DNA from 4 places in the Streptomyces sp. C11-1 genome. Region 1 is predicted to be linked to each of the others. Evidence: riboswitches for the same ligand, from Rfam matches in the RefSeq annotation. Region 1 holds a riboswitch; each other region holds the start of a gene.

Region 1 (7,352 bases):
CCAGGGCGTTCCAGCCCTCCGGAAACACCCACGTCACCGGGGGTGGGACGGTTCCAGCCCGGCCGGAAGCAGTGTCGCGCTTGTCCGGAGCCTGGGCGGCCGCCCAGGCTGGTGCCCGTTCCCCTACGACTCCCGTACGGGAACACGACCGACCGCCCGAACGGGGAGCTTCACCATGCACATGATCCGCACCGCACTCCTGACCGCCGCAGCCGCGGGCCTGGCCGCCACCGCGCTGGCTTCCGTGCCCGCCGCCGCGGCTCCCGCCCCCGCCCCCGCTCCGAAGTTCCTCAGCGCCGAGGAGCTGCCCGCGTCCCACACCCCGTGGACCGCGGGCCCGGTGCGCAAGGGCCTGCCCGAGTACGGGGCCGTGTGCACCGGCGAGACCACCCCGGCCGCCGGTACCCGCCACCGGGAATTCCGTACCGAGCTGGACACCGGCGCCCGCCAGATCATCACCGTCGCCCCCACCACCGCGAAGGCGAAGGCGCTCGCGGCGAAGCTGCGGACCTCGTTCGAGACCTGCCTCGACCGGCTCAAGGAGCAGGACCCGGGGCTGGAGGGCGAGTCCTTCTACCACGGCCGCGTGAACGTGGCGGACGGCGCGCACGTCTACAGCATCGACACCTCCTACCCGGAGGTCGGCTCCACCGACATCGGCCTCTACTCCGTGGGCCGCGACGGCCGCGCGGTGACCGTCGTCGAGTGGGGCCAGCTCGGCGATCTGGACGGCGCGCCGTTGGAGGGATTCAGGAAGACGACCCGCACCGCCGTCGCCAAGTTGTACTGACCCCCGCCCCCGCGACCGGCCGCCGACGGGGGGGCGGCCGGTCGCGCCGGAGGTGCGAGGCCCCCCTGACCGGGAGCATCCTGGCTGTGTGACCCGGCACGGTACGACCCGGCACACCCCGCCCGCCGGAAGCGGGGACACGGACGGGGCGGGCGAGGACGGCCGCGTACCGGACGAGCTGTCCCTCGTCCTCGCGCAGTCCCTGGTCAGCGCCGTCGAGTCGTCCGACGGCTACGCGGGCGGGGTGTACCTGCGCACGGGGACGCCGGGGCTGCTGCGCCTCGCGGTACTCGCCGGACTGCCGGGCCCGCTGTTCCGGCCCTGGTGGCGGATGCATGTGAACCGCCCCTTCCCGGTCTCCGAGGCCTACCGCTCGGGGCGGCCCGTACTGCTCGCCGACGCGGAGGAGGCGATGCGCCGCTTCCCACAGCTGATGGCCGGGCTGCCGTTCCCGTTCGGTTCGCTGTGGGTCCCCGTCACCGGGCCCCTCGGCAGCATGGGCGTACTGACCGTTCTGCGGGCCTCCACCCCGGGGCGGCCGATCGCCGCGGCCGACGGGGACCGGCTCCACCGGCACGGCCAGCGGCTCGGTGACGCGCTCACCGATCTGGAGCGGCGGGGCATCGACTGCGTATGGGAGAGCGAGCCGGTCCCCGTGCAGCTGCCCGCCGCCACCGCGCCCCCGGTGCGGGTCGGCCGCTTCGACTGGGACCTGCACTCCGGGCAGGTCGCCGCCGACGACGAACTGTGCGCGATCCTCGGCTTCGAGCCCGCAGCCTTTCCCGGCACCGTCGACGCGCTGGCCGCACGGCTGGTCCCCGAGGACGTGTACGGGCTGTGGGCCCTGGCCCGGCAGACGGTGGAGTCGGCACAACCGGTCGTCCGCCGCATGCGGCTGCGCGGCCCCGACGGCCGGTCCCATCTGCTGGAGCTCTCCGGCCGCTGGACCCATCCGCAGGGCGACGCGGACTCCAGCCATCTGACCGGGTTCCTGGTGGACCTGGGCGCGGGCCCCGTCGTGCCGGAGGCCGCCGACCGGCTGCCCCGGGGCGTCCTCTCCCTGGACCGGCTCGGCCGGATCACCTACGCCAACGGCCTCGCCGAAGAGCTGCTCGGCCACTCCCGCACGGAGCTCGTCGGCCGCCTGGTGTGGCAGGCCCTGCCGTGGTTCGGGCACGAGGCGTACGAGGACCACTACCGGGCCGCCCTGATCGCCGACGAGCCCGTCCACTTCCTCGCCCGCCGCCCGCCCTCCCGATGGCTGTCCGTCTCCCTGTATCCGGGCCACGACGGGGTGAGCGTCGTCCTCCAGGCGACCGACCGGCCGGCCTACGCCCCCGGATCCGTCACCGCACCGGGCCTGGGCATCGGCTCCACCGCCGACCGCTCCTCCGCGCTCTACCGACCGGTGGCCCTCGCCATCGCGCTGACCGAGGCGGTCACGGCCCGTCAGGTCTCCGCGGTGGTCACGGAGGAACTGCTGCCCGCGTTCGGCGGCCGCCAGCTCGCCATCTATCTACTGAACGAGCGTCATCTGCACCTGGCGTGGGAGACGGGGTTTCCCAAGGGCTTCCTCGACCGCTTCGACGGGGTCGGGCTCGACGTCAGGATTCCCGGGGTGGAGACCCTGACCACCGGCCGCCCGATCTTCTTCGAGTCCATGCAGCGCCTGGCCGAGGCCTACCCGGGCATCCCCATGGACGCGGACGTCGGGGCCCGGGCCTTCCTGCCGCTGATCGCCTCGGGGCGGCCGGTGGGCTCCTGCATCCTCGGCTTCGACCGGCCCCGCGGCTTCAGTCCGGAGGAGCGCACGGTCCTGACCGCGCTGGCCGGGCTCATCGCGCAGGCGCTCCAGCGCGCCCAGCGTTACGACAGTGAGTCGGCCCTCGCCCGCGGACTCCAGGACGCCCTGCTGCCCCACCGGCTGCCGGAGGTCGACGGGGTGGACACGCTGGGGCGCTATCTCTCCGGCACCCAGGGCATGGAAGTGGGCGGCGACTGGTACGACGTCATCGAGACCGGTCACGAACTCGCCCTGATCATCGGCGATGTTCAGGGCCACGGCGTCGCCGCCGCCGCGACGATGGGTCAACTCCGCAGTGCGGTCCGGGCGTTCGCGCTGAGCAACCATGATCCGCAGGAGGTGATGAGCGGGACGAACCGGCTGCTCATCGACCTCGACCCGGGCCAGTTCGCCAGCTGCTGCTACGTGGCCCTCGACCCGGCGACCGGGGTGGCCCGTGTCGTACGGGCGGGGCATCCGCAGCCCGTGCTGCGACGGCCCGACGGCCGGACGGAGGTGCTGGACCTGCCCGGCGGCATCGTGCTCGGGATCGACGGGCAGGCGGCCTATCCGGTCACCGAGATGCGGCTCGAACCGGGCGCCATGCTCGCGCTCTTCACCGACGGCCTGATCGAACGCCCCGGTACCGACATCGACGAGGGGATCGAGCGGCTGCGCGCCACCGTCGAACGCATCGGCGCCGTCCCGCTGGCCGAAACGGCCGACCAGGTCATCGGGGAGGCACGAGCGGCCATCGACCGCCCCGACGACATCGCGATCCTGCTGGCCGCCCGCTGGGCCGGGACCTCGGCGGTCCGTCGGCCCGCCGAGGCGCACACCCCCGGACCGGACCTGTGGCGGACGTTCCGGGGTGCGGAGCCGGGGCGCACGACCGAGGCCCGGGGCCGGCCCCGCACGGATGACGGCACGGCGGCCCCGAGTCCGGCCCGGACGGACGTCAGCCCCGGTCGGGACCGGTGAGGGCCCCGGCCAGGGCTGGGCGGTGTCCGCCGGGACGTGCCCGGCCGCCGGTCAGGTCCGGCGCCCGAGGTGCCCGGCCGGCGATCAGGCGCCCGAGGCCTTCAGCATGCCCTCGCGCTCCACGACCTTGATCCGCTCCCGGCCCTGGGCCGCGCCGAGCGCCTGCTCGTGCGCGTCCAGCCTGTGCCAGCCCTCCCAGGTCGTGTACCGCACGCCCCGGTCCTCCAGGAAGGCCTCGACGGCCTCGGGGGCGGGCGTAGCCGGCTCGGGCAGCCGACCGGCGGCGCGGTCCTCCAGGAGGCAGGCCACCGTCTCGTTTGCGTCGCCCTTCGTGTGGCCGATCAGGCCGATCGGACCGCGCTTGATCCAGCCCGTGACGTAGACCGAGGCCATGTGCTCGTCCCCGGAGATGACCCGGCCCGCCTCGTGCGGGACGGTGCCGGAGGCCACGTCGAAGGGGAGCTTGGGCAGCTCCTCCGAGTAGTAGCCGACGGCGCGGTAGACGCTCTGGACGTCCCAGTCGGTGAACTCTCCGGTGCCCCGGACATTGCCGGTGCCGTCCAGCTCGGTGCGCTCGGTGCGCAGCGCCGCGACCTTGCCGTCCTCGCCGAGGATCTCGACGGGGGACTCGAAGAAGTGCAGGAACAGCTTGTGCGGGCGGTCGCCGACATCGCGGATCGCCCAGTTCTCCAGGGTCTGCGCGACCATGTTGGCCTGCTTGTTCTCCCGGCGGGTCGCGATGGAGCCCTCGTCGTACTCGATGTCCTCGGGGTTGACGATGACTTCGATGTTGGGGGAGTGGTCCAGCTCCCGCAGCTCCATCGGGCTGAACTTGGCCTGCGCCGGGCCACGCCGACCGAAGACATGCACCTCCAGCGCCTTGTTCGCCTTGAGGCCCTGGTACACGTTGTCCGGGATCTCGGTGGGCAGCAGCTCGTCCGCCGTCTTGGCCAGGACCCGGGCCACGTCCAGCGCCACGTTGCCCACGCCGAGGACGGCGACCTTCTCCGCGGTGAGCGGCCAGGTGCGGGGGACCTCGGGGTGACCGTCGTACCAGGAGACGAACTCGGCCGCGCCGTAGGAGCCGTCCAGTTCGATGCCGGGGATGTCGAGCGCCCGGTCGGCCTCGGCGCCGGTGGAGAAGATCACGGCGTCGTAGAACGAGCGCAGGTCGTCCAGGCCGATGTCGTTCGGGTAGCTGACGTTCCCGAAGAGGCGGATCTGCGGCTTGTCCAGCACCTGGTGGAGGGCCTTGACGATGCCCTTGATCCGGGGGTGGTCGGGGGCGACGCCGTAACGGATCAGGCCGAAGGGCGCGGGCATGCGCTCGAAGAGGTCGATGGAGACCCCCGGGTCCTGGCAGACCTCGGATTTGAGCAGCGCGTCCGCAGCGTAGATACCGGCGGGGCCGGCTCCGACAATGGCGACGCGGACGGGGCGTGTCATGGCGTGGTGTTCCTTCGGGGCGGGCGAACGCGGGCAGGTACAGCGTACGTCGGAGGTAAGGGTTGGCTTACTAGTCTCCACCCCACACCGTAAGCGATCGCCCGGCGAGCCCTTCGACCGGCCCTGGCCAGTGTGCCCGATAAGTCCATTTCGTCATGTCGATATGGTCGATTTACCTCTTTTAGAAACTCTCATCCATAAAAGGCTCATTGGGGTGCTTGAGGCTTTTGCCTGCCCGTGTTTTCGCCATCTCCGGTGGACGTGGTGAGCGTCACGTCGTGGGGCGCGGACGGTGATCCGGAGGGTTCGGTTCCCTTCTGCGCGAAGAAAGTTGACGCGGTGACGGTGCGGCCCTCGACGGAAATCCTCTGTTTCGATCATGCGGAAAAACAGCAATGCGGAATGCGGGGCTTGTTCTGTTCGGCGTTTCTCGCCTACCGTCACCGTCAATCCGGATGGAACGCCGAATCCTGCCGCCGTCCGGGAATCCGAAACCCACTCACGTACGGCAGGAGCGGGGGACCCAGGTAAGTCGCCGAACCGTTACCGGAACGGCTTGGGGTGAAGTCGCATGCCCATGCGGCCAGACATCTCCCGTCTGAACCCGACAGCTCACCTCGCAGGCGCCGGAGAGGAAATTCCCCATGCCCGCACAGGGTAAGCACCGCCGTCCCAAGTCCACCTCGCTGAGTCGCGGCCTCGCCGCCGTGACCACAGGCGGAGCCGTTCTCGCCCTCCCGGTGATCGGCGCCACCACCGCCTTCGCGGCCCCCGCCCCGGCCGCCCAGCAGCAGGCCGTGGCCCCGGTCTCCGTGGCCGCCCAGGTGAATTCCGCAGCCAAGGCCGCTTCCGGGGCCACCGCGAAGGCCGCGCCCGCCAAGCATTCCGTGGCGGCCGGGGAAAGCCTTTCCAAGATCGCCCGCGAATACTCCGTCAGTGGCGGCTGGAAGAAGCTCTACGAAGGGAACCGGAAGGTCATCGGCGGTAATCCCGACCTCATTCACCCGGGTCTCACGCTGACCATCGGCGCCAAGGCTGCCGCCCCGTCGGAGAACAAGCCCGGCAAGGCTTCCGCGAGCGCCGCCCGCGGTGAGTCGGCTGACCGCGCCGACCGTTCCGAGCGCGCCGAAGCCCCGGTGGCGAAGGCCGCCCCGGCCGCCGAGAAGCCGACCGCGTACACGAACGACCTCGACGGCTGGATCAAGGAGTCGCTGGCGATCATGGCCGAGCGCGGCATCCCCGGCAGCTACGACGGCATCCACCGCAACATCATGCGCGAGTCCTCCGGCAACCCGAACGCCATCAACAACTGGGACTCCAACGCCGCCAAGGGGACCCCGTCCAAGGGCCTGCTCCAGGTCATCGACCCGACCTTCCAGGCCTACCACGTGCCCGGCACCTCGACCGACAGCTACGACCCGGTCGCCAACATCACCGCCGCGTGCAACTACGCCGCCGACCGCTACGGCTCGATCGACAACGTCTTCGGCGCCTACTGACCGAGGCGCGGAGACCGGAAGGCGGTGCCACCCGTTCGCGGGGTGGCACCGCCTTCCGCCGTTTCCCGCTCCCGCCGTCAGGTACGCCGGTAGGTGCGGCCGCCGCGCCGGGGCAGGGCCCGCGGGTCGTCCGCGCCGTCGGTGGCCGCGGTGGTTTCGAGAGCCAGGTGGAGCTCGGCGCGGACGGCGGCGTCATCGAGGTTCCGGTCGAGGTGCTCGGCGCACTGGGCGAGCCAGACCGTCAGAGTGGTGCGGTGGACGTGCAGTTCGGTCGCGGCGGGCGCGGTCTTCGCGTGGTGGCGCAGCCAGCAGGCCAGCGCGATCCGCAGGTGCGGTTCGAGACCGCCGACCAGAGCGGTGGCCCAGGCGAGGGCGGGGGCGGTGTCGAGGATTCCGGCGGGCAGGGTCTTCAGCCGGGCCGGACCGTACGGGCCTGCGGTCGCTGGGCTTCCCGGCGGCGTCCGGCCCGAGCCCTCCTGCCCGCCGTCGTGACCGTGGCCGGGGTGGTCGCCGGAGGCGGGAGCGCGCAGGGCGAGGAGCAGATGGGCCCGCACGGTGGCGTCGTCGAGGTCCGTGCCGAGCAGGGCGGTCAGCTCGCGCAGCCGGGTGCGGAGGGTACCGGCGGAGAGGCCGAGCGCGGCGGCGGCGCGCGGGGTGCTGCCGGTGCGCAGCCACACCAGGAGCAGGTGCCGGTGCTGCGGCGTGAGCGGGCCGAGGACGGCGGCAGCCCACCGGCTGTAGGAGCCGGGGTCCAGGAGGCGCACGAGCTGCGTGGCGCCCACGGCATCGGCGGGGACGACACGGCGGGCGGGGGTGGCGCTGTGCCGGGCGGCGGCCGCGTCCGCGTGCGCGG
Region 2 (7,352 bases), 1.1 Mb from region 1:
GGCCGACCTGGACGCGGCCACCCTGGAGGACGCCCGCGCGTTCTTCCGTACGTATTACGCGCCCAATAACGCGGTGCTCTCCATCGTCGGGGACATCGACCCCGAGCAGACCCTCGCCTGGGTCGAGAAGTACTTCGGCTCCATCCCGTCCCACGACGGCAAGCAGCCGCCGCGCGACGGCACCCTGCCCGAGATCATCGGCGAGCAGCTGCGCGAAGTGGTCCACGAAGAGGTCCCGGCGCGTGCGCTGATGGCCGCCTACCGCCTCCCGCACGACGGCACCCGCGCCTGTGACGCGGCCGACCTGGCGCTGACCGTGCTCGGCGGCGGCGAGTCCTCCCGCCTGCACAACCGCCTGGTCCGCCGCGACCGTACGGCGGTGGCGGCAGGCTTCGGGCTGCTGCGGCTCGCCGGTGCGCCCTCGCTGGGCTGGCTGGATGTGAAGACCTCCGGCGGGGTCGAGGTGGAGCAGATCGAGGCCGCGGTCGACGAGGAGCTGGCCCGGTTCGCCGCCGAGGGGCCCACCCCGGAGGAAATGGAGCGCGCGCAGGCCCAGTTGGAGCGCGAGTGGCTGGACCGCCTGGGGACGGTTGCGGGCCGCGCCGACGAACTGTGCCGCTACGCGGTCCTGTTCGGCGACCCGCAGCTCGCCCTGAGCGCCGTGGGACGAGTCCTGGACATCACCGCGGAGGAGGTGCGCGAGGCGGCGCGGGCGGCCCTGCGCCCCGACAACCGGGCGGTGCTGGTCTACGAGCCCATCGAGCCGGCCGAGGACGACGGGGCCGTCGAGGACACGGCAGGCACCGAAGCACCCGAGGGGGCGGACAAGTGAGCGACGCCGCCGTGACTGGAGTAGCCATGGACTACCACCCGCAGCCGACCCCGGGCACCGCCCGGCCGTGGGCCTTTCCCGCACCCGAGCGAGGCGCCCTGCCCAACGGGCTGACCGTGCTGCGCTGCCACCGCCCCGGCCAGCAGGTCGTCGCCGTGGAGATCTTCCTGGACGCGCCGCTGGAGGCCGAGCCCGAGGGCCTGGACGGCGTGGCCACGATCATGTCGCGGGCGCTGTCCGAGGGCACCGACAAGCACAGCGCCGAGGAGTTCGCCGCCGAGCTTGAGCGCTGCGGCGCCACCCTGGACGCGCACGCCGACCACCCCGGTGTCCGGGTCTCCCTGGAGGTCCCGGCCTCCCGGCTGGCCAAGGCCCTCGGTCTGGTCGCCGAGGCGCTGCGAGCCCCGGCCTTCGCCGAGAGCGAGATCGAGCGCCTCGTCGGCAACCGCCTCGACGAGATCCCGCACGAGCAGGCCAACCCGTCCCGGCGCGCTGCCAAGCAGCTCTCCAAGGAGCTCTTCCCGGCCACCGCCCGGATGTCCCGCCCGCGTCTGGGCACCGAGGAGACGGTGCGCCGGATCGACGCGGCCGCGGTGCGTGCCTTCTTCGACGCCCACGTCCGCCCGTCGACCGCGACCGCCGTGATCGTCGGTGACCTCACCGGCATCGACCTGGACGAGCTGCTGGCCGACACCCTCGGCGACTGGTCGGGCAACGCGGGCCAGGCCCGCCCGGTCCCGCCGATCACCGCGGACGACACCGGCCGTGTGGTCATCGTGGACCGCCCCGGCGCGGTCCAGACCCAGCTGCTGATCGGCCGGATCGGCGCCGACCGGCACGAGAGCGTGTGGCCCGCACAGGTGCTCGGCACGTACTGCCTGGGCGGGACCCTCACCTCCCGGCTGGACCGGGTCCTGCGCGAGGAGAAGGGCTACACCTACGGTGTGCGCGCCTTCGCCCAGGTGCTGCGCTCCAGCGGCCCCGACTCGGGCGGCGCGGCCATGCTCGCGATCAGCGGCTCGGTGGACACCGAGTCCACCGGACCGGCGCTGGAGGACCTCTGGAAGGTCCTGCGGACGCTGGCCGCCGAGGGGCTGACCGACGCCGAGCGCGAGACGGCCGTGCAGAACCTGGTGGGCGTCGCCCCGCTGAAGTTCGAGACCGCCGCCTCCGTCGCGAGCACCCTGGCCGACCAGGTCGAGCAGCACCTCCCCGACGACTATCAGGCCCACCTCTACGCCCGGCTCGCCGAGACGGGCACGGTGGAGGCGACCGCCGCCGTCGTCAACGCCTTCCCGGTGGACCGGCTGGTCACGGTCCTGGTGGGGGATGCCGCTCAGATCGCGGAGCCCGTAAAGGCGCTCGGCATCGGAGAGGTGTCCGTCGTCACCGGCTGACGCAAGCGCACTGTAACGGGGCAAACAGGACCTCGGCGAACAATAGTTCGTCGGGGTCCTCCCTTTTGCCCGATTAGGGCAGTTCATCAACTTTGGTGGATAAGTTGCCTGTCTGCCCTGTGGGATGTGCGACAAATCCCCTTGTCCGTTTGGTGATGGGAAGGCGGCCCGCTTAGCGTCGGCTCCGCTGTCCGTCACCCGTATGCCGCATCCGCGGCGCCGGGCAGCGATCGCCGAGTCCCCGTCAGGCGCGAGCCTGGGGAGCCGGGGACCCACGCAGTCCCTGGGGTGAATCGGAGATCCGCGCCACACCCGGCGCGGCGATCCGTAGGAGACCTTCCTGCTCCGAACCCGTCAGCTAACCCGGTAGGCGAGAGGGAAGGAAAGGATCAGCCTCTTCATGGCGTTCACCCGTGCCACCGGGAAGCACCGTGCCCCGAGCCGCCTCACGCGCCGGAGCGCCCAGGCCGCCGGAATCGCGGCTCTGACCACCACCGGAGTCCTCGGCTCGCTGGCCTCTCCGGCCCTCGCCGCGGACGCCGAGGCGCCCAAGGTCGTCGACACCGGCCTCACCCAGACCATCGCCCTCGACGCCACCCTCGCCGAGCAGATCGACGCCCAGGCGGAGGCGCAGCAGCAGCAGGCCGAAGCGATCGCCAAGGCGAAGGCCAAGGCCGCCGCCGAAGCCAAGGCCGAGGCCGCCAAGGCCAAGGCGAAGGCGGAGGCCGAGCGCAAGGCCGAGGCCCGCGCCAAGGAGATCCGCGAGGAGAAGGCCCGCGCCGCCCGCGCCGCCGAGCGCGCCCGCCTGAACGCCTTCCACCTCCCGGTCGCCGGATCCCACGTCACCACCGGCTACAAGGCGGGCGGTTCGCTCTGGTCATCCGGCAGCCACTCCGGCGTGGACTTCATGGCCCCCTCCGGCAGCTCCGTCGTCGCGGTCGGCGCCGGCACGGTCGTCGAGGCCGGCTGGGGCGGTGCGTACGGCAACAACATCGTGCTCCGGATGGCGGACGGCACGTACACCCAGTACGGCCACCTCTCCTCGATCGGCGTCTCCGTCGGCCAGAGCGTCGCCTCCGGTCAGCAGATCGGCCTGTCCGGCTCCACCGGCAACTCCACCGGCCCGCACCTGCACTTCGAGGCCCGGACCACCCCCGACTACGGCTCCGACATGGACCCCGTCGGCTACCTGCGCTCCCACGGTCTGAACGTCTGACCCCACCCGCGCACCCCGCTTCCCGAAGGCCCCGGCTCCCCGCCGGGGCCTTCGGCAATTCCGGCGGAATCCCTCGTACCGGGTTGTGCAACAGGCCTTCTTCGGCCAGTGGATATCCATGGATTCCGGCCTGCCGTCGGAAATTCCGGCGGATTGCAATAGAGTCACGGAACAGACGTCGGGCGGCCGCGTTTCGCGGGGATTAAGGCGGAGGTTCGGACATGCGCATTCCCGCGCATTCGGTATGCACGGCAATCCGTGACGACATCGTCTCCGGTGTCTACGAGCGCGGCAGCCGCCTCACCGAGGAGCTGCTGGCCCGGCGGTACGGGGTCTCCCGCGTCCCGGTCCGCGAGGCGCTGCGCACCCTGGAGTCCGAGGGCTTCGTCGTCACCCGCAGACACGCCGGCGCCTGTGTCGCCGAGCCCACCGAGCAGGAGGCGGCAGACCTGCTGGAGGTGCGGATGCTCCTGGAGCCGCTGGGTGCCGCGCGCGCCGCCCAGCGCCGTACGGACGCCCACCTCAAGGTGCTCCGCGGGCTGGTGAGACTCGGTCAGGAGCGGGCCCGCCGGGGCGAGGGCGAGGATCTGCGCTCGCTGGGCGGCTGGTTCCACGAGACCCTCGCCCAGGCCTCCGGCAGCCCAGGCCTGATCGCGCTGCTCACCCAGCTCCGGCACAAGACCGCCTGGATGTACGCGGTCGAACAGCCGGTCCGCCCGGCCGACTCCTGGGCCGAGCACGGCGCCATCGTGGACGCCGTGGCACGGGGCGACGCCGAGCGGGCCAGGGCGCTCACCGCCCAGCATGCGGAACGCGCGGCGGCGGCCCACCGGCTCCGCCGCCCGGACCGGCCCGGGCGCCGCGCCTCCGCCGGGTCCCGGGTGAGCACTTCGCAACCTGGCGTAAACATCGCGAGTGCCCGTCATTAACAATCGCGCCGTATACAAAGGGGAGTAATTACGGAGGGCGGTATTCGTGCTGCCCGAATTCACGGTGCGCGGATATCTCCGGAAAGCGAAAGAGCCGCAGCCCCGGCAAGGGGTCGCGGCTCTCACGTATTTCCGTCCGGTGGGGGCGGACGGATCGCCCGTGGGGCGGGCGGGACGGGTCAGACGGTCTCGGGAAGCTCTTCCAGCCCCTCGGCGACCAGCTTCGCCAGCCGGTCCAGAGCGGCCTCGGCGTCATCCGCGTCGGACGCGAGGACGATCTCCTCGCCGCCCTGCGCACCCAGACCGAGCACGGCGAGCATGGAGGCGGCGTTCACCGGGCTGCTGTCGGCCTTGGCGATCGTCACCGGGACGCCGGACGCCGTGGCGGCACGGACGAAGATGGAAGCGGGGCGGGCGTGCAGGCCCTCGGCCCAACCGACGTTTACGCGGCGCTCAGCCATGGTTCTGCCCTTCACATATCAACGGTTGTCTAGACCAGTCTCTCATGCGGTGCGCAGTGCTGTGCCCGGCCTCCCGTCCGGTCACCGCGCCCCGGCCGCCCTCGGCCGGGCCTCATCAGACTGCCCCGGCACCGATCCCTCCGCGACCGGGATGCCCGCCGTAGGCTTTGTCCATGCAGCCCACGCCGGAGCAGAGTCCGCATCACGCGTACCCCGACCACTGGGAAGCGGACGTGGTGCTCCGCGACGGTGGCACCGCGCGCATCAGGCCGATCACCACGGACGACGCCGAGCGACTTGTCAGCTTCTACGAGCAGGTGTCCGACGAGTCGAAGTACTACCGGTTCTTCGCCCCGTATCCCCGGCTATCCGACCGGGATGTGCACCGCTTCACCCATCACGACTACGTCGACCGGGTGGGACTGGCCGTCACGATCGGCGGCGAGTTCATCGGCACGGTCCGCTTCGACCGCATCGACGACCGGGGCCGCCCCGCCTCCGCCCCCGCCGACGAGGCCGAGGTCGCCTTCCTCGTCCAGGACGCCCACCAGGGCCGCGGCGTCGCCTCCGCCCTGCTCGAACACATCGCCGCGGTCGCCCGCGAACGCGGCATCCGGCGTTTCGCCGCCGAGGTGCTCCCCGCCAACAACAAAATGATCAAGGTGTTCCGGGACGCCGGATACACCCAGCGCCGCAGCTTCGAGGACGGCTCCGTCCACCTCACCCTCGACCTCGAACCCACCGAGAAGTCCCTCGCCGTCCAGCGCGGCCGCGAACAGCGCGCCGAGGCCCGCTCGGTCCAGCGCCTGCTCGACCCCGGGTCCGTCGCGGTCATCGGTACCGGGCGCACCACCGGCGGGGTGGGCCGCACCGTCCTGCGCAACCTCCTCGCCTCCGGCTTCACCGGCCGTACGTACGCGGTGAACCGGGCCTTCGACGAGGGCCTGACCACCCTCGACGGGGTCCCCGCCCGCCGCTCGATCGGCGAGATCGACGAGCAGGTCGACCTCGCGGTCATCGCCGTCCCCGCCCACCGGGTCCCCGAGGCCGTCGCCGACTGCGGGGAGCACGGCGTCCAGGGGCTCGTCGTCCTCTCCGCCGGGTACGCCGAACGCGGCTCCGAGGGCCGTGAGCTCCAGCGCGAACTGGTCCGCCAGGCCCGCTCGTACGGCATGCGGATCATCGGCCCGAACGCCTTCGGCATCATCAACACCGCCGAGACCGTCCGGCTCAACGCCTCCCTCGCCCCCGAGTCGCCCGCCCGCGGCCGGATCGGCCTGTTCACCCAGTCCGGGGCGATCGGCATCGCCCTGCTCTCCGGCCTCCACCGGCGCGGCGCCGGGCTGTCCTCGTTCATCTCGGCGGGCAACCGGGCCGATGTCTCCGGCAACGACTTCCTCCAGTACTTCTTCGAGGACCCGGACACCGACGTAGCCCTGCTCTACCTCGAATCGCTCGGCAACCCCCGCAAGTTCACCCGCCTCGCCCGCCGCACCGCCGCCGTGAAGCCCGTCGTCGTCGTGAAGGGCGCCCGGCACAGCGGCACCAGCCCGCCCGGCCACGCCGTCCCCGTCAGCCGCATCCCCGACACCACGGTCTCCGCCCTGATGCGGCAGGCGGGCGTGATCCGGGTCGACACCGTGACCGAGATGGTGGATGCCGGACTCCTCCTGGCCGACCAGCCGCTCCCGGCGGGCCCCCGGGTCGCGATCCTCGGCAACTCCGAGTCGCTCGGCCTCCTCACGTACGACGCCTGCCTCGCCGAGGGGCTCCGCCCGCGCCCGCCGCGCGACCTCACCACGGCAGCCTCCCCGCAGGACTTCCGGGACGCGCTGGCCGAGGCGCTGGCCGACGGGACGTGCGACGCGGTGATCGTCACCGCCATCCCGTGGGTGGGGGAGAACGGCGAGGCCGAATCCGGCGACGGCGAGGTGCTGGCCGCCGCCCTGCGAGGAGCCGCGGCCGGGGGCCCGGCCAAGCCGGTGGCCGTCGTCCACGTCGAGATCGGCGGCCTCGCCGAGGCCCTGGCCGCCGCGAGCAGCACGGCCGCGCCGCGCCCCGGGCCGCCGACACCTGCCGCAGCCCGGACCACCACCCCGCCCACCACCGCCTCGGGAACAGCCACCGCCTCGGGAACAGCCACCGCCCCGGGAACAGCCACCGGGCCGGGCGCAGTCACGGCCCCGGAGACGACCACCTCCCCGGGAACGCCCGCCACCCCGCCCACCGCCACCGCCCCCGGATCACCGGCCACGGAGCCCCCAGCCGTCCGGGCCGACCGACCCGCAGGGCCCCCCGCGCCGCAGCCGGACGCGGCGGCCGGGGCACGTACCGACGCCGAGCAGCCGCAGCCCGCGCGCGCCGGCCGCATCCCCGCCTACCCCGCCGCCGAACGCGCCGTACGCGCCCTCGCCGAGGCCGTGAAGTACGCCCAGTGGCGACGGCAGGCGGCCGTGCCGGGCAAGGTCCCCGAATTCCTCGACGACACCATCGACGAGGCCGGGGCCGCCGCCTTGA
Region 3 (7,352 bases), 2.4 Mb from region 1:
AGGTGGTCGGTGAGGCCGCCGACGTCGACCAGGCGGTCACCGTCATCACCGCGACCCGCCCCGAGGTCGTCCTCCTCGACGTCCACCTCCCGGGCGGCGGCGGCGTCGAGGTGCTGCGTCGCTGCGCCCCCCTGATGAGCGCCGCCGAGGACCCGGTCCGCTTCCTCGCCCTGTCCGTCTCGGACGCCGCGGAGGACGTCATCGGGGTCATCCGGGGCGGGGCGCGGGGCTACGTCACCAAGACGATCACCGGCACCGACCTGGTCGACTCCGTCTTCCGGGTCCAGGAGGGCGACGCGGTCTTCTCGCCCCGCCTGGCCGGTTTCGTCCTGGACGCCTTCGCCTCCACGGACGCCCCGCCGGTCGACGAGGACCTGGACCGCCTCACCCAGCGCGAGCGCGAGGTGCTGCGGCTGATCGCGCGCGGCTACGCGTACAAGGAGATCGCCAAGCAGCTGTTCATCTCGGTGAAGACGGTCGAGTCGCATGTCTCGGCGGTGCTCCGCAAGCTCCAGCTCTCCAACCGGCACGAGCTGACGAGGTGGGCGACGGCGCGACGCCTGGTCTGAGGCGCCGCTGCCTGTTACGGGCTTACGCCACCCGGGTCGCGCCCGCGAACGGCATCTGGTCGATGGGCGCGATGCGGACCGGGGCGCCGGGGCGCGGGGCGTGGATCATGCGGCCGCCGCCGATGTAGAGGCCGACATGGCTGATCCCGGAGTAGAAGAAGACCAGGTCGCCGGGGGCCAGCTGGGAGCGGGGCACTCGCTGTCCGGCGTTGATCTGGGTGTAGGTGGTCCGCGGCAGGCTGACGCCCGCCGCCTTCCACGCCGCCTGGGTCAGGCCCGAGCAGTCGAAGGCGTTCGGGCCGGTCGCGCCCCAGACGTACGGCTTGCCGATCGCGCCGTGGGCGAAGGCGATGGCCCGGGCGGCACGGGAGTTGGGTGCGGCGACGGAGGTGCGGGCGGTGGAGCGGTCGGCGTGGGCGGGGACGCCGCCGTGCCGGGCGTCGGCGGAACGTTCGTACGCGGCGCGCTCGTCCGCGGTCAGGGTGTCCAGGAGCCTGCGGGCGTCGGCCAGTTTGGTGCGGATCGCGGTGCGGTGTTCGTGCAGTTCGGCGCGGCGGGCGGCGAGCCGCTCGGCCTCCCGGTCGGCGCGGGCCTTCACCTGGGAGATCTGGGAGATCTGCCGCCGGATGCCGTTGAGCACACCCCGCCGGCGGTCGCCCGCCCGGTCGAGGAAGGCCGCACGCTCCAGGTAGGCGTCGGGGTCGGAGGAGAGCGCCAGCTGTACGGCCGGGTCGAGCGTTCCGCTGCGGTACTGGGCGGTCGCCAGCGAACCGAGCGCGTTGCGGGCGGTGTTGAGGCGGCCGGTGCGGCGGGCCGCCTCGTCGGTGAGGGCGTCCAGGCTGCGGGTGGCGGCAGCCGCCTTCTCCTTCGCCCCGTTGTACTTCTCGGTGGCGACCTCGGCGTCGTGGTACAGCCGGTCGACCTTGGCCCGGACCTGGGTGGCGGTGGGGGCCGCCGGTTCGGCGGGGGCGGCCCCGGCCCCGGTGACCGATCCGGCGGTTGCGGCCCCGGCGAGCGCCAGGGTGGCCGCGGTGCGGGCAGCAGGGCCGGTGAGCGGGCGCTGCTTGGGTTTTCGGTGAGCTGACCTGCGGTGCGCTGCCACGGGGGCGGCATCCTTCCTGTCGGCTGCCCGCCGGGGGATGCCGACGGGGTCCGGGATGGACGCTAATCCGGGCGCGGAGAAAAGAGTCGGCATGACAGCTATTGCCCTGATGTGACGTTTCTTCGTTCACGGATGATCAGGGCCATTCAAGATGATCAGGTTCAGTCCATCGGGATCACTCATGGGGAAGTACGCAAGGAAGGTTCGCCTCACTGAAAGGTGAAACCTTCGCCATGGCTAGGCTCCGGAGCCATGGACGTACTCATCAAGGTCTTCGTCGCCCTGCACATCATCGGCATCGCCTCCCTGCTGGGCGGTTTCCTGACGCAGATGAAGGCCATGGGGGCGGGCGCCGCCCGCTTCACCCCCGCCATGCTGCACGGCGCGCTGACCATGCTTGTCACCGGCATGGTTCTGGTCGGCCTCAACCAGGCAGACGACCAGGCCGTGAACAACGTCAAGATCGGCATCAAGCTCGCCCTGCTGGTCGTGATCCTCGCCCTGGTCTACGTCAAGCGGGACGACGAGACGGTCGACAAGGGCGCGTTCGCGGCGGTCGGCGGGCTGACTGCCGCCAACGTCTTCATCGCCACGATCTGGACCTGAGCCTGAGCATCCCCGCTCGAAACGAGCGCGCCCCTGGGCGGGATGCTGTGTCCATGCCCATACACATTCCCTTCAGACGTTCCGCCGCCGCCGCTGTCCTCGTCGCCGCCACACTGACGGCGTGCGGGACCCAACAGGGCGGCGAGGTGCGATCGGCCGCATCGGCCGCCGCGTCCTCCGCGAGCCCCCAGCCCTCCTTCAGCCCCCGGCCGCTGTGCGCGCGGTCGGACCGGACGCCCGAGGAGATTCCCGCCTCCTCCGCTCCCGCCCCGGACGAGGGCGGCGACCGCCAGGAGGCGGGTCAGGGCCACCCGGACATGCCCCCCAACTACGCCGACAACCACGCGTACCGCATGGCGGGGAAGCTGACCGAGGAGGCCCGCGCCCGGGGAGAGGCCTCGGCCGAGCTCATCCGGGGCGAGCTGGAACAGGCCATGCGGGAGGGCGACCTCAGCGACGAGCGGCTCAAAAAGGCGCTGAAGAACCTCGGCTGCGGCGAGGAGCACGGCGTCTACGTCGGCCACGGGTTCTACAGCGTCCACACGGGGAACGCCTGCGTCTCCGGAAACGCGTCGCAGGACGGGATCACGAGCAACGTGCACGGGGCCTACATCGAACCCCAGCCCGGAACGGGGCCCTGCGTCAGGAACCAGGGCGGTCACTGACCGGGCCGTCGGGACCGACAGGGGAGCCCGGGTGGTGGCGGCAGCTCCCGGCGCCCTGGCACCCCGGCTCCCGCACCCCGGCACCCCGGGCACCCGGCACCCCGCTTCCCCCTGCTACGCCGGGCGCACGCTCCCGTAGATCGGCATGTAGTAGATCGACTCCTCGCGCACGTTCGCACCCGGCTTCGGGGCGTGGATCATCATCCCGTCGCCCTTGTAGATGCCGACGTGGCTGATGTCGTCGTAGAAGAAGACCAGGTCACCGGGCTGGAGGTCGGAGGTGGCGACCCGGGTGCCGACCTTCACCTGGTCCCAGGTCGTCCGGGGCAGGTCCACGCCCGCCTCGCGCCACGCCGACTGCGTCAGCCCCGAGCAGTCGTACGAGGACGGGCCCGAGGCCCCCCACACGTACGGCTTCCCGATCTGGGCGCGCGCGAAGGCCAGCACCTTCTCCGCCTTGGCGGCGTAACCGCTGCCCGCGCCGGTGCCGGAGTCCGTACCCGTACCCGTACCGGAGCCCGCCCCCGTACCGCCGCCCGACTCCTTCGCGGCCTCCTCGCGGGCCTTCTCCTCGGCCTCGGCCCGCTGCTTCGCCTCGGCGGCCTGCTTGCGGGCCAGCTTCTCCGCCTTCTCCTTGGCCTCGGCCTCCTTCTTGCGCTCCAGCTCAGCCAGCCGCGCCTTCTCCTCGGCGGTCAGCCGGGAGAGCAGGGACCGGGCCTCGGTGAGCTTGGTCTGCACGTCCTTCTTGCTGGCGGCGAGCGTGGCCTGCGTCTCGGTAAGGGTCTCCAGGCTCTTCACCGCCTCCGCGCGCTTCTTCGCCGCCGAGGCCTGCTGCGTACGGAAGTCGACGACGGCCTTCTGCTGGCGTTCCGTCACCCGGCTCATCAGCTGGTTCTGGTCGAAGTACCCCTGCGGGTCGTCCGCCAGGAAGAACGTGGCCGTGGGCGCGATGCCGCCGCTGCGGTACTGCGCCGCCGCATACGCCCCCAGCGCCCGGCGCGCCTCGTTGATCTTCTCGGCCCGCTTCGCCACGTCGGAGAGCAGAGTGTCGACCTTCGTCTGCTGGGCCGCGGAGGCGGCCTTGGCCCGGTTGTACTCCTGGGTCGCGGAGCCCGCCTGCCGGTAGAGGGCGTCGACCTTCTTCTGGACTTCCTCGACGGCGGGCTTGGGCTCGGCGGGCGCGGCCGTCGCGCTCTGCGTGGAGAGCAGGGTGACGGAGGCCAGCGCGGCCGTCGTCAGCCCGACGGCGGGTGTGGCGGTGCGCACTTTCGCGCGCGGCTTGCGATGCGATGCCAAGACCGGCATCTCCTTCCGTGGACCGCCTACCGGGTTAGCTGTCGGGTTCGGACGGGAACGGAAGGCTGTCCTACGGTCCGGACGGGAGAGGTACGGACCGATTCACCCCGGTTCTGCGTGTGGGTCCCCGGTTCCGAACTGCCGCGAGGGCAGGCCGGATTCGGCGGAGGTGTCCGTCAGGCGCGGTTCGCCTCAGGGAGGTACGGATCACCTGACCGAGCACGCTAGCCAACCGGCCCCGCCGCTGGGAAGGACGATGAGCGATATGCCCGATACATTTTCGTGACCTTCGCGGATCAGGCGCCCCGCACCCCCTCCGACCGGGCACTCCTTCACGGAACGTGGACGTCCGCTGTCCGTGTGTGCCGGTGTGAACGGCCCCTTCCGGACTTCGGCGGAAGGTTGTCAGTACGGCCGCCTAGACTCGGGAGGCGATGAGCAGCCTCTTTGACGACAGCTTCCTGACCGGCCTCCAGCCCGCGGAGGACGGCCCTCCGCCGCCCCCCGAGGACCACGCACCCGAAGCGGTGCCGGAGGGACTCTTCGAGGGCGTCTTCGACGCGCCCCCGCCGCCCCGGGACGGGTATTACCGCGACGGTCACCCGCGCCCGGTGATCGACTCCGCCGCGCTGCTCGACGGGCTCAACACCGAACAGCGCGCCGCCGTCGTGCACGCCGGGTCCCCGCTGCTCATCGTCGCCGGGGCCGGCTCCGGCAAGACCCGGGTGCTCACCCACCGCATCGCCCATCTGCTGGCCGAGCGCGGGGTCCACCCCGGGCAGATCCTCGCGATCACTTTCACCAACAAGGCCGCGGGCGAGATGAAGGAGCGCGTCGAGCAGCTCGTCGGCCCGCGCGCCAACGCCATGTGGGTCATGACCTTCCACAGCGCGTGCGTCCGCATCCTGCGCCGCGAGTCCAAGAAGCTCGGCTTCACCTCGTCGTTCTCGATCTACGACGCCGCCGACTCCAAGCGCCTGATGGCCCTGGTCTGCCGCGACCTCGACCTGGACCCCAAGCGCTATCCGCCGAAGTCCTTCACCGCCAAGGTCTCCAACCTCAAGAACGAGCTCATCGACGAGGAGACCTTCGCCGGGCAGGCTGCCGATGGCTTCGAGAAGACCCTCGCCCAGGCGTACACGCTCTACCAGGCCCGTCTGCGCGAGGCCAACGCCCTGGACTTCGACGACATCATCATGACGACGGTCCACCTCCTCCAGGCCTTCCCGGATGTCGCCGAGCACTACCGCCGCCGCTTCCGTCACGTCCTGGTCGACGAGTACCAGGACACCAACCACGCCCAGTACACGCTGGTACGGGAGCTGGTCGGCCCGGCCGGGGAGCACGACGCCCCCGCAGAGCTGTGCGTGGTGGGCGACGCGGACCAGTCGATCTACGCCTTCCGGGGTGCGACCATCCGCAACATCCTCCAGTTCGAGGAGGACTACCCGGACGCGACGACGATCCTCCTGGAGCAGAACTACCGCTCCACGCAGACGATCCTCTCCGCCGCCAACGCGGTCATCGAGCGCAACGAGAGCCGCCGCCCCAAGAACCTCTGGACCAACGCCGGCAGCGGCGCCCGCATCACCGGCTATGTCGCGGACACCGAGCACGACGAGGCCCAGTTCGTCGCCGAGGAGATCGACCGCCTCACCGACAAGGGCGATGCCAAGGCGGGCGACGTCGCCGTGTTCTACCGGACCAACGCCCAGTCCCGTGTCTTCGAAGAGATCTTCATCCGCGTCGGCCTGCCCTACAAGGTCGTCGGCGGTGTGCGCTTCTACGAGCGCAAGGAGGTCCGGGACGTCCTGGCCTACCTCCGTGTCCTCGCCAACCCCGAGGACACCGTCCCGCTGCGCCGCATCCTCAACGTGCCCAAGCGCGGCATCGGCGACCGCGCCGAAGCGATGATCGACGCCCTCTCGCTGCGCGAGAAGATCTCCTTCCCGCAGGCGCTGCGCCGCGTCGACGAGGCCTACGGCATGGCCGCCCGCTCGGCCAACGCCGTCAAGCGGTTCAACACGCTGATGGAGGAGCTGCGCACGATCGTCGAGTCCGGCGCCGGCCCAGCCGTCGTGCTGGAAGCGGTCCTGGAGCGCACGGGCTATCTCGCCGAACTCCAGGCATCCACCGACCCGCAGGACGAGACCCGCATCGAGAACCTCCAGGAACTCGCCGCCGTCGCCCTCGAATTCGAGCAGGAGCGAGGCGAGACGGAGGGCGCGGGCACCCTCGCGGAGTTCCTGGAGAAGGTCGCGCTCGTCGCCGACTCCGACCAGATCCCCGACGAGGACGGGGACGGCTCCGGCGTCATCACGCTGATGACCCTGCACACGGCGAAGGGCCTGGAGTTCCCGGTCGTCTTCCTCACCGGCATGGAGGACGGCGTCTTCCCGCACATGCGGGCCCTCGGCCAGACCAAGGAGCTGGAGGAGGAGCGCCGCCTCGCCTACGTCGGCATCACCCGCGCCCGCGAACGCCTCTACCTCACCCGCGCCGCCATGCGCAGTGCCTGGGGCCAGCCGTCGTACAACCCGCCCTCGCGGTTCCTGGAGGAGATCCCGGACGAGCACCTGGACTGGAAGCGCAAGGGCCCGATGGCCGCCCCGGCCGGACCCACCTCGGGCATCACGTCCTCGCTCTCCTCCTCCCGCTCCCGCTCCGGCCCCTCGGGTTTCGCGACCCGGCGCGGTACGGAGAAGCCGGTCGTCACCCTGGTGGTGGGGGACCGGGTCACCCACGACCAGTTCGGCCTCGGCACGGTGACGGCCGTCGAAGGCGTGGGCGACCAGGCCAAGGCGACGGTCGACTTCGGGGACGAACGCCCGAAGAAGCTGCTGCTGCGGTACGCGCCGGTCGAGAAGCTGTAGCGGCGGAGAACATGGTGAAGGGGGCCCCACGCCCGGGGCCCCCTTCACCATGTGCGCGTGTCAGGTCGGGTCGACGCCCTTGCTGCGCAGCCACGCCAGCGGGTCGACCGCCGCGCCGCCGCCCGGCCGGACCTCGAAGTGCAGGTGCGGGCCGGTGGAGTTGCCCGAATTCCCGGAGTACGCGATGACGTCACCGGCCTTGACCGGGCCCGAGCGGATCTTGGTGCTGCTGAGGTGGCAG
Region 4 (7,352 bases), 3.1 Mb from region 1:
GGCACCACAAGCGGCGGCTGATCCAGCCCGCGTTCCTGGATCTGGTCGCCCCCCGGCTGAAGCCCGGCGCGATCGTCCACTGCGCGACGGACTGGGAGCCGTACGCCGAGCAGATGCTGGAGGTGCTCACCGCGCACCCCCGCTTCGAGAACACCGCGGCGGACGGCGGATACGCCCCGCGCCCGGCGTTCCGGCCGCTCACCCGCTTCGAGGGGCAGGGCCTGGACAAGGGGCACGTCGTCCACGACCTGCTGTTCGCCCGCATCTGACGCACACCGCCCACGTTGGCCATGTGGCCACGTCCTGGCCGGATGCGCCATCGCCGGGTGTCAGTGCCCCTCGTTAGGGTCGAATGGTGTCCGATCCTTCCGTGCAGCATCAGCAGACACGGCCGGCCGTTCCGGTCCTCCACGAGCAGCGGCTCGACGAGGTGCTGGGCGCCGTGCCGGAGCGTGGCCAGTGGCGATACCGGCCCCGCCGCGTCGGCATGGTGTGGCGCAGCAAGGCGTTCCGCGCCGGGGCCGTGATCCTGGCGCTCGTGCTGTGCGGGCTGGTGATCCTGGCCCTGGTCCGGGAGCAGACCGGCCCGGAAGGCTTCCTCGTCGGTCTCGGCCTGGCGGTGCTCCCGGTCCCCCTCCTGATGGCGGCGTTCCGCTGGCTGGACCGGGTCGAGCCCGGCCCCTGGCGGAATCTGCTCTTCTCCTTCGCCTGGGGCGCGTGCGCCGCCGCACTCGTCGCGATCATCGCCAACTCGTTCGCGACACGCTGGATAGCCACCGCGACGGCCGACCCGGCGAGCGCCGACACCCTGGGGGCGACGGTGATCGCCCCCATCGTCGAGGAGAGCGCGAAGGCGGCGGCCGTGCTGCTCATCTTCGTGTTCCGCAGACGGGAGTTCAGCGGGGTGGTGGACGGGATCGTGGTCGCCGGGTTCACCGCGACGGGCTTCGCGTTCACCGAGAACATCCTCTATCTGGGCAACGCCTTCGGCGAGGACCAGCTCCAGGGCAGTTCGGGGTTCGCCTCGGTGACGGTGGGGACGTTCTTCGTACGGATCGTGATGTCGCCGTTCGCGCACCCCCTGTTCACCGTCCTCACCGGCCTCGGCTTCGGCTTCGCGGCCGTGAGCGCCCGCCGCCACCGGGTCCGCCGGATCGCCCTGCCGCTGCTCGGCCTGCTTCTGGCGATGGGCCTGCACGCCCTGTGGAACGGCTCGGCGTCCTTCGGCCCGTACGGCTTCTACGCGGTGTACGGAATCGTCATGGTCCCGGCGTTCGGCCTGGTGACCTGGCTGGCGATCCATTCGCGCCAGCGGGAGCTGCGTACGCTCGCGGCCGAACTGCCCGCATACGTGGCGGCGGGCTGGCTCACCCCCGCCGAACCGCACGCGCTCTCCTCGATGCGGGCCCGCGGCATCGCCCGCGACCTGGCCCGCCACTGGCAGCGGGACCGGCTCCGGGGCCGGGCGGCGGCCCGCGCGGTCGCGGAGTACGAGTCGTTCGCGACGTCTCTGGCGGGCCTGCGCCGCCGGGCCCGGCACGGCGCGGCGGGCCCCGACTTCGCCGCACGGGAACGGGAGCTGCTGCACCACCTCTGGCAGCGCCGTGACATCGCGGCACCGGCCCTCACCGAGGCCGCCCGCCTGACGACCCGCCCGCAGTACGCATACAGACACGCGCCCGGCCACGGCTACGCGCCCGGGCACGGCTACGCGCCCGGATACGGGCATGGGCACGGATACACGTACGGGCCCGGGCAGGGGCACGGCTACGCGTACGCACACGCCTACGGGCCCGGGTACGGAAACGAGTACCGGCAGCCCTGACGTCGGGGGGGTGTGCGTCAGGGCTGCCGGGGTTCCGGGGTGAGGAGGAGGCTCAGACGGAGAGGCCCTTGCTGTTCAGCCAGGCCATCGGGTCCATCGCCGAGCCGCCCGCCGTACGAACCTCCAGGTGGAGGTGGACACCGGTCACGTTGCCGGTCGCACCCATGCGGCCGATGGTGTCGCCGGTGGTGACCTTCTGGCCGGCCGAGACGTCGATCGAGGACTGGTGGGCGTACCAGATCTCGGTGCCGTCCTCCAGTTCGAGCACCGTGCGGTAGCCGTACGAACCGGACCAGCCGGCCGACTTGATCGTGCCGCTGTGCACGGCCTTGAGCGGCGTGCCGGTCGCCCCGGCGAGGTCGAGGCCGGTGTGCTGACCGGAGGACCAGAGCGCGCCGGACTGGCCGTAGGTCGAGGTGACCGTGTACGAGGAGGTGGGCAGGGAGTAGCTGGCGGCGAGCTTGGCGAGGCGCTCGGCCTCCGCCTTCTTCTTCGCCGCTTCCTCCGCCGCCTTCTTCTCGGCGGCGGCCTTGGCCTCGGCCTCGTCCTGCTGCTTCTTCGCCTCGGCGGCCGCCTTCTCTGCCGCGGCCTTCTCGGCGGCGGCCTTGGCCTCGGCATCCGCGCTGGCCTGCTGCTGCTCGGCCTGCTGGAGGATCCGGGCGCGCAGGGCCTCGCCCGCGTCGGTGGCGCCCTGCTCGGCCTCGGCGCTGGTGAGCCCCGCGGAGGTGAGCGGCGCGGCCGCGGCGACCGGGGCGGCCTCCACGTCGTCCGACATGAAGGACCCGACGCCGGGAAGGGACTTGGCGTCGGGAAGGTTGTCCGCGATGGAATCGGGAAGAGAGATGGAGACGGGTGCCTTGTCCTGAGCGGTGGCCATGCCCCCCGCTCCGACGGCCGCTATGACGCCGACCCCGAGGACGGTGGAGCTACGGGCCAGACCACGCTGCTTGGCTACGCGGTGCCTGCCGCGCACGGGCCGGATGGACTCCTCGGTGGGATTCCACTCCCCCACGGACCGCTCCGCGCCACCGAAGGTGTCGGCACTGAAGGGTGACGGGGCCTCAGGGGCAGGCTTGTTGGACGCCACGTGGGCGCACTCCTTTCCTTCCTTCTCGCCTACCGGGTTAGCTGACGGGTTCGGAGCAGGAAGGTCTCCTACGGGCCCCTCCGTCTCTCACGAGACGCAGGCGTCCGATTCACCCCATGTAGGTGGTTCCCCGGTTCCCTTGCGGGATTCGGCGCTCGCGCGCGGCGCCGTCCTGACGACGGCTGGGACGACCGCGCTGCGTTATCGAACGTTAATAGACACACGGTCCCGATTCCAAGCTGTTCCTGCTAATCATTAACGAACTCGACGGGGACTTACAGGGCAGAAGTGGGCTAAATCAGGCGACTTGACCGCGCCTCAGCCACACCCCTCTTTCTGACGTTGCGTCAAATGTTATGCGGAGCGACGCGCTTCAGTTACGTACCGTGTCATCGCCCCGCCCCACGATCTTCACCGTCGTCCGCCGCTCCGGCTGCCCCTCCGCCGGCCGGCCCACCGCGAGCAGCGCCATGTCGTCCGTGGTCCGCCCCCCGGTGTGCAGCCGTACGTCGTCGGTGAGCGCCGACAGCAGCTCCTCGGGACCGGGGAAGATCCGGCCGCGCAGCCGGGCCGCGGGATCGTAGAAGACCCCGTTCGCGTCCCGGGCCTCGGACAGGCCGTCGGTGAAGGCGAGGAGGGTGGCGCCGGCGGGCATCGCCCACTCGTCGGACCGGTCCGGCCACACCCCCAGGTCCATCCCCAGCGGCAGCGCGGGCACGGAGGGCGCGAGCACCTCCAGGGCGCCGTCCGCGTGCAGCAGGACCGGCTCGGGATGCCCCCGGTTGACCAGCCGCACGGTGGCCGAACCGGGCGGGATCTCGGCCAGTACCGCGGTGATGAACCCCTCCATGGCATCCAGCCCGTACCGGCGCGTCCCCTCCCGCGCCAGCGCCCGCTCCAGCCGCTGGGCGACGCCCTCCAGGGACCGCTCCTGCTCGGCGGCCTCCCGGAACGCCCCGATGATCACCGCCACCGTCTCGACGGCACCCAGCCCCTTGCCGCGCACGTCGCCGACGACCAGACGGACGCCGTACGGGGTGTCCGCGACGGCGAACAGGTCACCGCCCACGAACTCGTCCGCCTGGGCCGCCTCGTACCGCGCGGCCACCTGGAGCCCGCCGATCCGCTCGGCCGGTGTCGGCAGGACGGCGCGCATCGCGGTCTCCGCGATGACCCGTGCCGAGGCCAGCTGCTCGTTGCTGCGCCGTACGACCCCGTTGATGACCAGGGCGAGCACCGCGGCGGTCAGCACGGTGATGGTCTCGATGACCGGGACCACCTGGGTGGACGTCCCGTCGGAGAGCCGCATCGCGATGACGGACAGGAGCGAGGCGATGCCGGTACGGACGGTCCGGGACCGGGAGAAGAACGGCGCGGCGATCAGGGGCGCCGCCACGAACAGGGGAACGGCGGTGAAGTTGGGCGGAGCCAACGAGTCGAACAGCAGCCCGCCGACGATCAGGAGCGCGGGCAGCAGCCGGACGAACCGCCGGGTGCCCCTGCCACCGGGCGTCACCGCCCCGTCCGGGGACCCGAGCACGGCGCGGCTCAGACCACCGGCGCTCCCGGCCACGCGCCCACGCCGCTCCTCGGCCAACCCCACCTGTGCACTCCTGCCCGGTCCACCCACGGCTGCGGACGGTACCGCGCCCCGTCCAGGCTTCCCGGAGCCGCGCCGGGCGGCGACTCCTCATCGGCCAAATAGGGGGAAGCCGGACGAGGACCGGCCATCGGTGACCGATACGGCCGACGGCCGGCCAGGCGGTCCAAGCCCACTCAGCCGTCCCAGGCCGCCCCCAGCCGTCCCAGGCCGCCCCCAGTCGGCCCAGTCGACCCAGCCCGCTCAGCCAGCCCGGCCCGCCCAGCCCCCTCCCGGCCGGCTCAGCCCGCCCAGGGCGCTTGGCCCGCCCCGTCGGCTCAGTCGGAGAGCGAGTGCTCCGCGTAGACGGTCAGCGCGTCCCGTACGAGGGTGACGGTGTCATCCGCGTGGCGGTCGTAGTTCTGCGCGAAGCGCGGATCGGCGACGTACATCTCGGCGAGCCCGATCACGTACGAACGGCTCGGCTCCCTCGTCGTCGCCAGCCAGGCGCAGTGCCGCCGCGCGATGTCCTGCGCCTCCTCGCTGTCCGGGGCGAGCCCGGCCTCCTTGGCCCGCCCCCAGTCGCGCGCGATGGCCTCCTGCTCGTCCTGGAACGCCTTCTTCTCCGCCGCCCCGAGCGAACGCCACCACCGGTCGCCCTCCTCGTACGCCTTCCGGCCCCAGCGCTCGGTCACCTCCTGCTCGTGGACGGTGTGGTCGAACCCGTCGAACACTTCATCAGCCATGAGTTCCATCCCCTCCCGGGTCTTGTGGAGAGTGGTCCGCACCGAGGCGATCTGCCGCCCGATGCGCGCCTGCTCCTGTTCGAGCAGCCGCAGATGCGCCCGCAGCGCCACCGCCGTGTCCCGCTGCCCCTCCAGTACGTCCTTGATGGCGGGCAACGACAGCCCGAGCTCCCGCAGCAGCAGAATGCGCTGCAACCGGACGAGGGCGTCCTGGTCGTAGTAGCGGTAGCCGTTGCTCCCGACCCGGCTCGGCGTGAGGAGACCGAGGTCTCCGTAGTGCCGGAGCGTGCGGCTCGTGGTGCCGGCTTTTCTGGCGATTTCCTGGATGGACCACTTCATGCCGGAAACGCTAGATCTTTACGCTGCGTCAAGGTCAAGCGTCCCGGGCCGGGCGGTTCGGTGCCGTTCCCCGGAAACGACTCAGGCCCGGCACGCTGTGCGCGTGCCGGGCCTGGATCTTCAGTAGCGGGGACAGGATTTGAACCTGCGACCTCTGGGTTATGAGCCCAGCGAGCTACCGAGCTGCTCCACCCCGCGTCGGTAAACACCACTCTACGGCATACGGGGAGCGCACTCGACCACCTGCCGCTGCTGCCTGCCTCCGCCGGGCGACCGGCTCCACTCCTCGGCACACAGCAGAAGGATCGCCGCGAAGGGCACGTCCAGGGCTTCCGGGCAGCATGGGCCGCCTCTTCCAACTGCGAGCCATGCGGGGGCGGTACGAGGCATCGTCCGCCTACAGGAGACCCCGCCCGGAGGCACTCCAGGGGCGGGGTCCGAAAGGTAGGCCGTGTGGGACTCGAACCCACAACCAACGGATTAAAAGTCCTGGCCGGGTCCGACCGGGTGCTGCCGGGTGATGCCGTCCTGTCCTGGGATGCCTGGTCGGACGAGATGAGCGGCGTTGAGCGATCCGGCCGAAACCGGGCTGTGCCGGAACATCCGCTCACGCATCGCTCACGCACGGACGGCGTTACGCCCCATCGTCGACGTTGATCCTGCTAGGAACCCCATCGGATGAATCCAGCGTGTGGAGTCCGGCAATTCCACCGATCACGCCGGTATCGTCAGCCGCAACCGGTCCGCGGAGGCCCGGAGGACGTAGCGGGTCGCCCGGGTTTCCTGGCTCGTCCAGGGTGCGGCGCGCCCACTCCGCTACTCCCTGACGTGCCTCCCCGATGTGCGAACACGGACGCGATCCCCCGCTGACCCGGCAGCGACGAAGGACATCGCGCTATGCCCCACACCACGGCCAAGGCCGCCTCGCTCATCCGCGCCGGATTCACGGGAGAGGTTCCAGCCACTGCTCGCCCGGGAATCGATCGATCCGGCGGGCTGGGCCTGGACCACTGCACCCCGGAACAGACCGAACTACGCGCTCTGTTGGCTCTTGCCTGCTTCAACCAAGGAACGCTGACCGCGCCTCGACTGCGCTGGCGGGTCGGGCAAATCGGCGCGTACGGGCCGGTCATCTCCCCACGATTCGATCACCTCGTGCTGATCGTCAATGCCTGCGACAACGTCGCCCTCCGCCTCGTCGGCAGTCCGACCGACCCCCACATCCCAGGAATGAGGGTCGAGGAGCGCCTGGGCTACCACTTGTGGCGCCTACGGCACTTGCCCAGTGGTGCTCAGATGTACGTCTCCGAGCGAGACACCCTCTCGGCCGGCCGGGGCCGCGCACGGCGCCTGCCGAATCTGCGCCGACGTCTCGGCGTGGAGGAGCCGCTCACCTCCGACGAGTACGACAAGCTCGCCGCCGTACCCGAGATCATTCCCTCCATGAAGCGGCTCTTGGCCGGCATCTGGGTGCGCATGTCCTTGCGAGATCCAGACGGCTCCTTCGACCTGGGGGGATGGTTCATGGACCCGCTCGACCGCCCCACCGAACGAGCCCGTTGGTCGCCCGCTGGCCGGCTGTGGGGGCACGAGGGCCGGTGGGACCTCGAATGGCGGGGCTACCCCTTCCCTGCCGACCTGACCGCAGCTCTCACCCACCCCGCCGCCGGCATCAAAGGCGTGACGGTGGACCGCACGTCGTCCCACAGCTGGCTCATCCGGCTCGAAGAGGCCGAGCTGTATCTGCACGACGAAGAGCTATGAGCTTGGGAGTCA

The links. Region 1 has a riboswitch for cyclic di-AMP ahead of RI138_RS30955 (LysM peptidoglycan-binding domain-containing protein). Riboswitches for the same ligand answer to the same signal wherever they lie in the genome.
Region 2: it holds a riboswitch for cyclic di-AMP, as region 1 does, so the genes downstream of both, RI138_RS26240 (M23 family metallopeptidase) here and RI138_RS30955 (LysM peptidoglycan-binding domain-containing protein) in region 1, are expected to answer to the same signal.
Region 3: it holds a riboswitch for cyclic di-AMP, as region 1 does, so the genes downstream of both, RI138_RS20630 (C40 family peptidase) here and RI138_RS30955 (LysM peptidoglycan-binding domain-containing protein) in region 1, are expected to answer to the same signal.
Region 4: it holds a riboswitch for cyclic di-AMP, as region 1 does, so the genes downstream of both, RI138_RS17450 (M23 family metallopeptidase) here and RI138_RS30955 (LysM peptidoglycan-binding domain-containing protein) in region 1, are expected to answer to the same signal.

The regions. Positions count from the first base shown of each region.
Region 1 is NZ_CP134500.1:7,011,409-7,018,760, forward strand. It holds gene RI138_RS30940 (hypothetical protein) at 176-790, shown strand; gene RI138_RS30945 (SpoIIE family protein phosphatase) at 879-3,554, shown strand; gene RI138_RS30950 (FAD-dependent oxidoreductase) at 3,639-5,000, opposite strand; cyclic di-AMP (ydaO/yuaA leader) riboswitch at 5,483-5,641, shown strand; gene RI138_RS30955 (LysM peptidoglycan-binding domain-containing protein) at 5,645-6,499, shown strand; gene RI138_RS30960 (PucR family transcriptional regulator) at 6,577-7,352, opposite strand, start outside.
Region 2 is NZ_CP134500.1:5,932,304-5,939,655, forward strand. It holds gene RI138_RS26230 (M16 family metallopeptidase) at 1-832, shown strand, start outside; gene RI138_RS26235 (M16 family metallopeptidase) at 859-2,229, shown strand; cyclic di-AMP (ydaO/yuaA leader) riboswitch at 2,451-2,617, shown strand; gene RI138_RS26240 (M23 family metallopeptidase) at 2,630-3,445, shown strand; gene RI138_RS26245 (GntR family transcriptional regulator) at 3,667-4,374, shown strand; gene RI138_RS26250 (HPr family phosphocarrier protein) at 4,554-4,835, opposite strand; gene RI138_RS26255 (bifunctional acetate--CoA ligase family protein/GNAT family N-acetyltransferase) at 5,009-7,352, shown strand, end outside.
Region 3 is NZ_CP134500.1:4,600,391-4,607,742, forward strand. It holds gene RI138_RS20610 (LuxR C-terminal-related transcriptional regulator) at 1-569, shown strand, start outside; gene RI138_RS20615 (C40 family peptidase) at 592-1,671, opposite strand; gene RI138_RS20620 (hypothetical protein) at 1,924-2,277, shown strand; gene RI138_RS20625 (hypothetical protein) at 2,331-2,942, shown strand; gene RI138_RS20630 (C40 family peptidase) at 3,057-4,247, opposite strand; cyclic di-AMP (ydaO/yuaA leader) riboswitch at 4,246-4,414, opposite strand; gene pcrA (DNA helicase PcrA) at 4,673-7,111, shown strand; gene RI138_RS20640 (M23 family metallopeptidase) at 7,172-7,352, opposite strand, start outside.
Region 4 is NZ_CP134500.1:3,945,297-3,952,648, reverse strand. It holds gene trmB (tRNA (guanosine(46)-N7)-methyltransferase TrmB) at 1-269, shown strand, start outside; gene RI138_RS17455 (PrsW family intramembrane metalloprotease) at 356-1,825, shown strand; gene RI138_RS17450 (M23 family metallopeptidase) at 1,878-2,912, opposite strand; cyclic di-AMP (ydaO/yuaA leader) riboswitch at 2,925-3,076, opposite strand; gene RI138_RS17445 (PP2C family protein-serine/threonine phosphatase) at 3,286-4,515, opposite strand; gene RI138_RS17440 (MerR family transcriptional regulator) at 4,830-5,576, opposite strand; tRNA gene RI138_RS17435 (tRNA-Met) at 5,701-5,774, opposite strand; gene RI138_RS17430 (hypothetical protein) at 6,474-7,340, shown strand.